One region of the Neobacillus sp. PS2-9 genome, then DNA from elsewhere that is predicted to be linked to it. Evidence: riboswitches for the same ligand, from Rfam matches in the RefSeq annotation. Region 1 holds a riboswitch; each other region holds the start of a gene.

Region 1 (3,282 bases):
AGCAGCCTCTAGGTCGGTCACAGAGTCGCCTATTACGATTTTAAAACTCTCCGTTGAATTGTTCAGTTTACGCATAATACTAGGCTTACAGCAACCACAATCATTGTTACAAGAGGAATCGCATTCATGTGGCCAAAGTATATTAATTGTTTCTTCGGAAAAGTCAGAATGATTACAATACACTCCATCAAAAGGAGCGTATTCTGCTAAAATCGGATGGACAAAAAAATCTATACCGCCACTAACAATATAGAGGGGAATTCCCTTTTCACGAACATACCCTACAAACTCCTTAAAGCCTGGTCGGATTTTTGCATTTTCAATTGCAAATTCAGTTATTTCTTTCTTCTTATTACTAGGCAATAAGGAAAATAATTTCCCCACACCCTCATTCACTGAAATCTGACGAGAAAGAATTAAATCCTTGATTTCCACCCATTCAGGGGGAGCAAATTGTTTCATTATAGCAATGATGTTATCACTTTCTGTAATGGTTCCATCAAAATCACAATAAATAACCGGCTTTGTCATTTAGACCGTCACCTCGGCATTTCCCCAAAGCTGAAGTGCCTTATTAAGTTCAGGGTACTGCTCCGCTCCTACTGAGAGTGTGTTTCCCTGAAGAATGGCATCCACTGCTTGTCGGAAGGCAAGGCCACCTCCACGAGCACCGTTTGGATGCCCATGAACGCCACCACCTGCATTGATTACGGAGTCAATTCCAAAGTCACGAATTAACAAGGATACCAACCCTGGATGTATTCCCGCTGATGGCACTGGAAAAGCTTTTTTATAAACATCCTCTTTCGTCAGTTCAGCTGCAATCGAGAGTGCAGATGTTTTTTCTAATGCCACCGTTCCATATGGAGATGGGAACAGTGATAAATCAGCACCTGCATAACGTAAAAGCTTTCCAAGGAGCAAAGAATGGGAAAAGCCATATTGGGATGAAGAAGTTAATGCCCCGCTTACTGCTGGATGTGCCATTAAAGGCAAACCAATTTCATTGTCCTCTCTTAATTCTTGCAGGACATCTAATCCATAGGAGAAGACATTAAATAATAGTAAATCTGCTCCCAGCTCAGCTGCTTTTTTTGCTTTTTCCTTAAGTTGTGAGGTTCTCCCAGTCAGGTTTACTGCGTACAGCGTTCTATGACCAGTCTCTTCTAAAACTTCATTTAAGACTTGTTTTCCCGCGGTAATTCTTTTTTCAAAAGGTGTTAATTCATTTTCAAAAAGAATCTCATCATCTTTGACTAAATCAACACCACCAAGAGCTTGCTGCTTTAACTGTTCTACCAAAAAGTGTATGTCCTTACCAAGTACGCCTTTAAAGATGCTCATCACTAATGGTCTATCATATACGTTTATTTTTTCTCGAATTCCATCGATACCGAATCTTGGTCCAGGAAAATGACTCTTTAAGTGATCATCAAACTGCAAATCTAGTAATTTTATTTTTCCATCCAAGGACAGTTTTCCGAAAACAGTGGTTAAGATTGCTGGCAAGTCAGTAGAGAAATTAATGGTTGGATAGGCAATCCGAATTATTGCTAGACCGTCTCTTTCCGAGTCTTTCCCTTCGATGGAAACGACTCGGCCCTTATGCTTACGTAATTGGTTCTGCTCAAGCTCAGGAAGATTTGTCCAAGAACCAACAGTTAATCCAAGAGCAATTTCCTCTGCTTTTTTCTCCGGATTTTTTTCATCATGTACAAGATATGTAGCAATTATTTCAGACATTATTTTCAACTTCCTTTCCAAAAAACATAAAAAACCCCTTCGAAAAGAAGAGGTTAGCATCACAAACTAACATCTTCTCATCTTTCAGCCAGATTGCTGCAAGATTTAGCACCGTGCTTAACTTTTAGTTAAGTCGGTTGCCGGGCTTCATAGGGCTTTTCCCTCCACCTGCTCTTGATAAGAAAACGATTCGTATTTATTCACATTAATAAGTTGTTAAACTTTATTTTGGATTATCGCAAGAAAAAAAACATTTGTCAACTTATTTTTTGAACATTTCTAAACAACTAATTCTTCTGACAGCTTCAGCTAACCGTTCTTCGGATGATAATAATCCTACTCGAACAAAGCCTTCTCCATATTCACCAAAACCAATACCTGGTGCGACCATTATATGGGCTTGATCAAGTAGAATTTCAGCAAATTGTCCAGATGTGTACCCTTCTGGCACCTTAAGCCAAGCAAAAAAGGATCCCTTTGGTGCGGTTACATCCCAACCTATCGACCGAAGTCCGTTAATTAATACATTACGTCTTCGCTCATATAGTTCATTCAATTCTCTTACACATTCTTGTGATGCAGTTAAAGCTGTAGCTGCCGCTTCTTGAACAGCTCCGAACAAACTTACATACAGATGATCCTGTAGGAGTTCAATGGCTGAAATCACACTTTCATTCCCTACAGCAAATCCTACACGCCAGCCAGCCATATTGTAGGTTTTAGATAAAGTATAAATTTCGATTCCTACTTCTTTAGCCCCTTCGGTTTCTAGGAAGCTTATAGGTCTCTGACCGTCGAAACCAATGGCACCGTAAGCAAAATCGTGAACAACGCAAATATTTTGATCGTTTGCCAGTTTCACTGTTTCTTTGAAAAATTCTTCAGTGGCAACAGCACCGGTAGGATTATTTGGGTAATTCAAAAACATGACCTTTGCTTTTACTAACGATTCGGAAGAAAGTTCGTTGTAGTCAGGTAAAAATGCATTTTCCTCCCTCAATGGCATTGTAACCATTTCCGCTTTTGCCAGAGCCACACCTGACCAATAATCTGGATAACCGGGATCTGGCACAAGAATGGTATCCCCTGGATTCAACAAGCACTGTGGAATCTCTACGAGTCCTGCTTTGCCGCCAAAAAGAATAGCCACTTCCTTATCAGGATTGATCGTTACTCCATACTCTCTCAAGTAAAAATCAGCTGCTGCCTGTTTTAAATATCTATGCCCCTGAAACGGAGAATATTTGTGATTGATGGGATTAGCTGCCGCCTCCTGTAATTTTGACACGATATGCTCAGGCGTTGGCTGATCTGGATTTCCTTGTCCTAAATTTATAACGTCATGCCCTTCGGCAATATACTCTCCAACCTTCTTTACAAGGCCTGCAAAAAATTGTTTTGGCAGACTATTTAAAAGCTCTGATGGTGGAAATTGTTTCATCACTCTCTCACCTGCTTATTCATTACAAATTTTTGTTGAAATTCTAGTCACAAATGATATAACTTTTATAACAGCTTGTAAAGAAAAAATTCTGATTT
Region 2 (3,282 bases), 430 kb from region 1:
AAGCATTATGCCGCAAAAGAAGAATCCAGACGTACCAGAGCTGCTTCGTGGAAAAACAGGCCGTACGTATGGCAATTTGATTGGGCTGCTGACTGTTTTGAAAGGTTTGCCGCTTGCCTACAATAAGGACTTACAGGAAGATAAAGAAGGTATGTTTGACACTGTTGAAACATTGGAAGGGTCATTGAAACTTTTAGCTCCGATGATTGAAACGATGACTGTTAAAAAAGATGTGATGCGTAAAGCAATTAACAATGACTTCTCTAATGCTACGGATATTGCTGATTATCTAGTTACAAAGGGATTACCGTTCCGTGAGGCCCATGAGGTTATTGGAAAAATTGTTTTATACTCGATCCAGTCCAATAAGTTTTTACTAGATTTAAGCTTTGAAGAATATCAAGAGTTTAGTCCTTTATTTGAAGAAGATATTTACGAGGTATTAGCTCCAGAACACGTAGTTGCCGTTCGAAACAGCTTTGGTGGTACTTCTCCAGAGCAGGTGGAGAAGCAAATTGGGCTTGCTGAGGGAAAACTGAAACGATAAAATGTGAGAAACCCGCCATTGGCAGGTTTCTTTTTGCTGTTGTATGGCGATATCTACATACTTTTGCGTTTTATCTACACGTTTTTGAGATATATCTACACACTTTTGCCTTTTTTCTACACGTTTTTGAGATATATCTACACACTTTTACATTTTTTCTACACAGTTTTATAATATATCTACACAAATTGATGGTTTATCTACAATTTACCATTTTTCTAAGGAGTGGTTTTCCATTAGCGGTTTTATCATTGATTTACTTGTTGATATCGCAGGGGGAGTCATTGAATTTCTCATTCCTGATTGGTCACCTAAATCGAAATTTGAAAAGAATATAATCAGATTAAGGGAAGAAGACTGGTTTGCTACACTGGAAAAGGATGTTAGATACTCATATATCATTCACCAAAATAGGAAGGTGAAACGGTTCTTAAGTAATGAGAATAATATCAAAATGATCACCAGTATGGATTTTGAGAGAGAAAATTTTATCCACTTAGTAAAAGAAGAACATGCCAAATTTACAGGTTTACGATCGTAATGAGTTGAAAGAATATATTGACATTTAACATTACATCAACTAAAATTTTCTTTATAACTTGGAAATTTAATGAAAAATCAAATAAAAACTCTTATCCAGAGTGGTGGAGGGACTAGGCCCGATGAAACCCGGCAACCTTCAAGGTATTCCTTGAAAAGGTGCTAATTCCTGCAGGTTATTTTTAACCTGATAGATAAGAGGAGGAATCCAACCCTCTTCTTATTGAAGAGGGTTTTTCTTTTTGAAAAATAAACAGTTTCGTGTCAAAAATCGTGTAGTGAAGGGATGGATGTATGTGTCTGTAATCAAAGTAGCAATCCTTGGATTTGGAACAGTTGGTGAAGGAGTATATCGAACAATACAATCACACAGTGAGGAGCTTACGGCTACATTAGGCAAGAAGGTTGAAGTTGCCGCTGTTCTCATCAGAAACACGCAAAAGAAAAGAAATATTAGTGAAAATGTATTAGTAACAACAGAATTTGCGGATATCTTAAATCTCGAACAGCTTGATGTTGTTGTGGAGGCTATTGTCGATAAAGAGCCGACATTTACATTTTTAAAATCAGCCATACAGCGGGGATGCCACATCATTACAGCAAATAAGGAAATGTTTGCCCATCACGGGAAAGAACTGCTTGAGCTCGCAGCGGAGAAAAATGTTTCTGTTGGATTTGAAGCCACTGTAGCAGGTGGAATTCCAGTCATACAAACACTTAGACAGCTTTTAAATATTAATCGTGTCAAACAGGTCCGAGGAATTCTAAATGGAACTTCCAATTTTATTCTTTCAGAAATGAGGGAAAAGAAGCAGTCATTTGCACAGGCACTAGTATTAGCACAAGAGAATGGCTATGCTGAAGCTGATCCAACAAATGACGTGGAGGGCTTTGATGCCTTTTATAAAACTATGATTCTTAGCAGGCTCGCTTTTGGAGAAGAACCTAATTGGCAGGATGTTGAACGTGAGGGGATTACATCCATAACCAGTGAATTGATTGAAGCAGCCGAAATTGCAGGGCTAAGGTTTAAACATATTGCGAGTATAACAAGGCTGGGCGGTCAAATAAAAGCAACGGTCAAACCAGCGCTAGTGGGAAAAGAGCATCCATTTTACCATGTAGAAGGCGTTCAGAACGCAGTAAATGTCCAATCGGATATTGTAGGTGAAATTACGCTTCAGGGGCCGGGAGCTGGAATGTTTCCTACGGCGAGTGCTGTCATTGAGGATTTAGTCTATGTGTGTCAAAATCCTCCGGGAAAACGCAATGTTACACGTTCTCAAGAAGTGGTAACGGGGTTTAGTAAGAGTGACAAGAAGAAAACATGGCTGGTGCATGGAGTGAAGCATAAACAGGTGACTCCTTCCATTATTTGGATTGAAGAAGTGGCGGAGGAAACGTTTGTAATCAAAGCGACAGATAGAGAAATTGCTCTTCTGGCCAAACAAAATAATCTTATCTATTTTCCGATTATTGGAGAATACGAGAAGGTGAAACAGATAAATGCGCTTAAGGCTTTATAAGAATCTACAAACAATGAAAGAGCTATACGGCTCTTTTTTTCATTTTAAGAAAGCCAGGTCCTAGATCTACTTTTTTCAGAGAGAAGAAGGAAAAAGTAGAAGTAGCGAGGTCCTAGATCTACTTTTATCAGAGAAAAGAAGGAAAAAGTAGAAGTAGCGAGGTCCTAGATCTACTTTTTTCAGAGAGAAGAAGGAAAAGGTAGAAGTAGCAAACCTCTAGGTCTACTTTTTATAGATAAAAGAAGGAAAAGGTAGAAGCAGCGAGGTCCTAGATCTACTTTTATCAGAGAGAAGAAGGGAAAAGTAGAAGTAGCAAACTTCTAAATCTACTTTTTTTATTTGAACAAGATGTAGAAATTTAATTCAATAGTCACGGATATTCCGTGTTTATCCACTGCATTGTCCACACCGAAAGTCCCGGTTTAAATGTATTCCACAGATTTATTCACAATATCCACAAAAATCAGAATAATTATCCACAAGAATGTACAAATCGGTTTCTAATATTAACAACTTATTAAGTTCACATTCTATTCAATTTTCTAACATTAATATGTTAAGAAACTGTGAAAGCCGTTGTCATTTAAAAAACAGGAGAGTATATTATAAGTGTAGAGAAGATAGTGAAACAATTCACAAACCAAAAAGCACAAACTAACTTCCCTATAC
Region 3 (3,282 bases), 2.5 Mb from region 1:
GGGGTTTTTGTTTATGTTGTTAAGGGAGGAGCTAGGAAAATGGGAGAAAATCAAAAGAAATATCGTTTTGAAACCTTGAGTGTTCATGGAGGATTGGCTCCAGATCCAGTAACAGGAGCGCGTGCCGTTCCCATCTATCAAAACAATGCCTATCAATTCAAAAACACTGAACATGCAGCAAACCTATTTAGTTTAGCAGAACCAGGGTACATATACACCCGTATTCATAATCCTACTACAACCGTATTTGAAGAGAGAGTAGCCCTGCTAGAAGGCGGTGTCGGAGCCCTGGCCGTTGCTAGTGGTATGGCAGCAATTACCCTCGCCATTCTGAATGTGGCTGAGGCAGGAGATGAGATTGTTGCTGCTTCCAACCTCTATGGTGGAACCTATAATTTATTCGCAGTGACCCTTCCAAAGTACGGAATTAACGTTAAATTTGTCGACTCGGAAAATCCGGAGAACTTCAGAGCAGCGATTACTCCAAAAACAAAGGCTGTCTTTGCAGAAACAATCGGGAACCCAAGCTTACGTGTGTTAGACATTGAAAAAGTGGCTGATATTGCACACGAGGCAGGTGTCCCATTAATTATCGACAATACCTTTGCGACACCATACTTATGCAGACCAATTGAGTACGGGGCAGACATTGTTGTTCACTCGGCAACAAAGTGGTTATTAGGTAATGGGACATCAACGGGCGGCATAATTGTTGATGGTGGGAAGTTTGACTGGAACTCTTCTAGATTCCCTGGCTTTACGACTCCGGATGCAAGCTACCATGATCTTGTCTATGCAGAAGCATTGGGCGCTGTAGCGTATATTGTAAAGGCACGTGTACAGTTATTGCGTGATCTCGGTCCGGCACTGAGCCCGCAAAATTCATTCCAATTTACACTAGGCCTTGAAACCCTGCATGTTCGGATGAAAGAGCATGTAGCCAATACGAAAACGATTGTGGACTATTTATTAAACCACCCAGCAGTAGAATGGGTATCCTATCCGGGGCATCCATCACATCCGGACTATGAATTAGCGAAAAAATATTTACCTAAAGGTGCAGGGTCCATGGTTGTTTTTGGAATTAAAGGTGGGAAGGAAGCAGGAGCGAAGCTCATTGATTCTCTATCCTTATGGGCACATGTGGCCAATGTTGGCGATTCAAAAAGTCTAATCATTCACCCAGCTAGTACTACCCATCAACAATTAGATGCAGAGGGGTTGAAGGCAGCAGGTGTATCAGAAGATTTAATCCGTCTCTCTATTGGGATTGAAAATGTTGAAGACTTAATTGATGATCTCGAATCTGCGATTGAGACAGCAACGGGATTGGCATCTGTCAAAGCAAATGCCTAAAATTTACCTCATCCAATAAGTAAGAATTAATAGATTTTTTTATTGACACCCTTTTTTATCCATGATACGATAGCTTTCGTACTAAAATAACTACTTAAACTGACTAACGTGTTAATTGAATATAGAATGCTGTAAGCTCTTATCAAGAGAGGTGGAGGGATGTGCCCGATGAAGCCCGGCAACCGTCAATGTTACATTGAAATGGTGCCAATTCACACAAAGCGTTTGCTTTGGGAGATGGGAGAAAGGTCTATTTTACTAATGCCTTTCTGCCCGTGCAGAAAGGCATTTTATTTTTCTAAAATAGAATCTTTTCAGGGGTACAGTCAAATTCTATAAGTAAATGTCAGGTTATAGTAGATACTTTCTGAATTTTAGGTAAATAGGATAGAAGCGGGTGATTCAAATGATTTCAATAAAAAACGTCCGTAAGATTTTTCCTTCCAAACAAGGCCAGCTAAAAGCGGTCGATGACGTGAATTTAGAAATTCAAGAGGGGGAAATTTTCGGAGTCATCGGATATAGTGGTGCCGGAAAAAGTACGTTAATTCGAATGCTTAATGGGTTGGAGCTACCAACCGATGGATCAGTCACAGTGGCTGGTCGTGTCATTTCAAAGATTAAGGGCAGTGAGCTTCGTAAAGCACGTCAAGAAATCAGTATGATCTTTCAACATTTCAACTTACTTTGGTCAAGAACAGTAAGTGAAAATATTGCTTTTCCACTGGAAATTGCAGGTATAAAGGGACCGGAAAGACAGAAAAGAGTCAATGAGCTCATCAAACTCGTCGGCCTTGAGGGACGTGAAAACGCCTATCCCTCTCAATTGAGTGGGGGACAAAAGCAGCGGGTAGGGATTGCGAGAGCCCTTGCTAATAATCCAAAGGTTTTACTTTGTGATGAAGCAACTTCAGCACTGGACCCTCAGACAACCGATTCCATTTTGGATTTATTAGTCGATATCAATAAGCGACTAGGTCTGACCATTGTGTTGATTACACATGAAATGCATGTTATTCGAAAAATTTGCCATCGGGTTGCCGTCATGGAAAGCGGCCGTGTAGTTGAGCTTGGTTCCGTTTTGGATGTGTTCCGTAATCCGCAGCAGCAAATCACGAAGCGATTTGTTCAACAGGTGACAGAGCCTGAAGAAACAAAAGAAACAGCGGAACATTTGCTGGCACGGTATCATTCTGGTCAGGTCGTTCAATTGACTTTCATTGGCGAGTCAGCTGAGCAGCCGCTCATCTCAAATTTAATCAGACACCATGAGGTTACAGTAAATATTCTGCAGGGGAAAATTTCGCAAACACAAAGTGGTTCATATGGAACTCTCTTTATTCATCTTGATGGTGACGAAAAAGAAGTAAACAAAGCCATAGACTTTATTCGTTCCCAGCAGGTTGGTTTGGAGGTGGTAACAAATGAATAATAGTGGAAAATATTTTGAAAATGTCGATTGGCTCATGATGTGGGACGCAACGAAAGACACCGTTTATATGACAGCCATTTCGGTTCTCGTTACCTTTATCTTGGGGACAATCTTAGGTTTACTTCTTTTCCTAACAACGAAAGGTAATATGTGGGAGAATAAACCGATTAATACGATTATTAGTGGAATAGTTAATATTTTTCGTTCCATTCCGTTCATCATTTTAATTGTATTATTAATCCCGTTCACCACCTTCTTATTAGGAACGATGATTGGAGAAGATGCGGCCTTGCCGGCACTGATTATTGGGGCTGCCCCTTTTTATGCAAGGATGGTGGAGATTGGTCTTCGAGAGATTAATAAAGGAGTCATTGAAGCCGCTAAGTCAATGGGAGCAACAACAAGCACGATCATTTGGAAGGTGCTACTACCAGAATCCATGCCAGCGCTCATTTCCGGTATTACCGTTACAGCTATTGCTCTTGTGGGTTACA

Evidence for each region. A riboswitch is a leader RNA that binds a small molecule or an ion and turns the genes downstream of it on or off. The one in region 1 is predicted to bind S-adenosylmethionine.
Region 2: another riboswitch for S-adenosylmethionine. It lies ahead of RCG25_RS21105 (homoserine dehydrogenase); the one in region 1 lies ahead of mtnW (2,3-diketo-5-methylthiopentyl-1-phosphate enolase).
Region 3: another riboswitch for S-adenosylmethionine. It lies ahead of RCG25_RS05215 (methionine ABC transporter ATP-binding protein); the one in region 1 lies ahead of mtnW (2,3-diketo-5-methylthiopentyl-1-phosphate enolase).

Annotation. Positions count from the first base shown of each region.
Region 1 covers NZ_CP133269.1:3,774,907-3,778,188, forward strand. The annotation lists gene RCG25_RS18980 (2-hydroxy-3-keto-5-methylthiopentenyl-1-phosphate phosphatase) at 1-531, opposite strand, end outside; gene mtnW (2,3-diketo-5-methylthiopentyl-1-phosphate enolase) at 532-1,743, opposite strand; SAM riboswitch class I at 1,818-1,927, opposite strand; gene RCG25_RS18990 (pyridoxal phosphate-dependent aminotransferase) at 2,006-3,184, opposite strand.
Region 2 covers NZ_CP133269.1:4,200,746-4,204,027, reverse strand. The annotation lists gene argH (argininosuccinate lyase) at 1-547, shown strand, start outside; SAM riboswitch class I at 1,177-1,288, shown strand; gene RCG25_RS21105 (homoserine dehydrogenase) at 1,330-2,613, shown strand.
Region 3 covers NZ_CP133269.1:1,075,500-1,078,781, forward strand. The annotation lists gene RCG25_RS05210 (O-acetylhomoserine aminocarboxypropyltransferase/cysteine synthase family protein) at 40-1,356, shown strand; SAM riboswitch class I at 1,493-1,600, shown strand; gene RCG25_RS05215 (methionine ABC transporter ATP-binding protein) at 1,763-2,788, shown strand; gene RCG25_RS05220 (methionine ABC transporter permease) at 2,781-3,282, shown strand, end outside.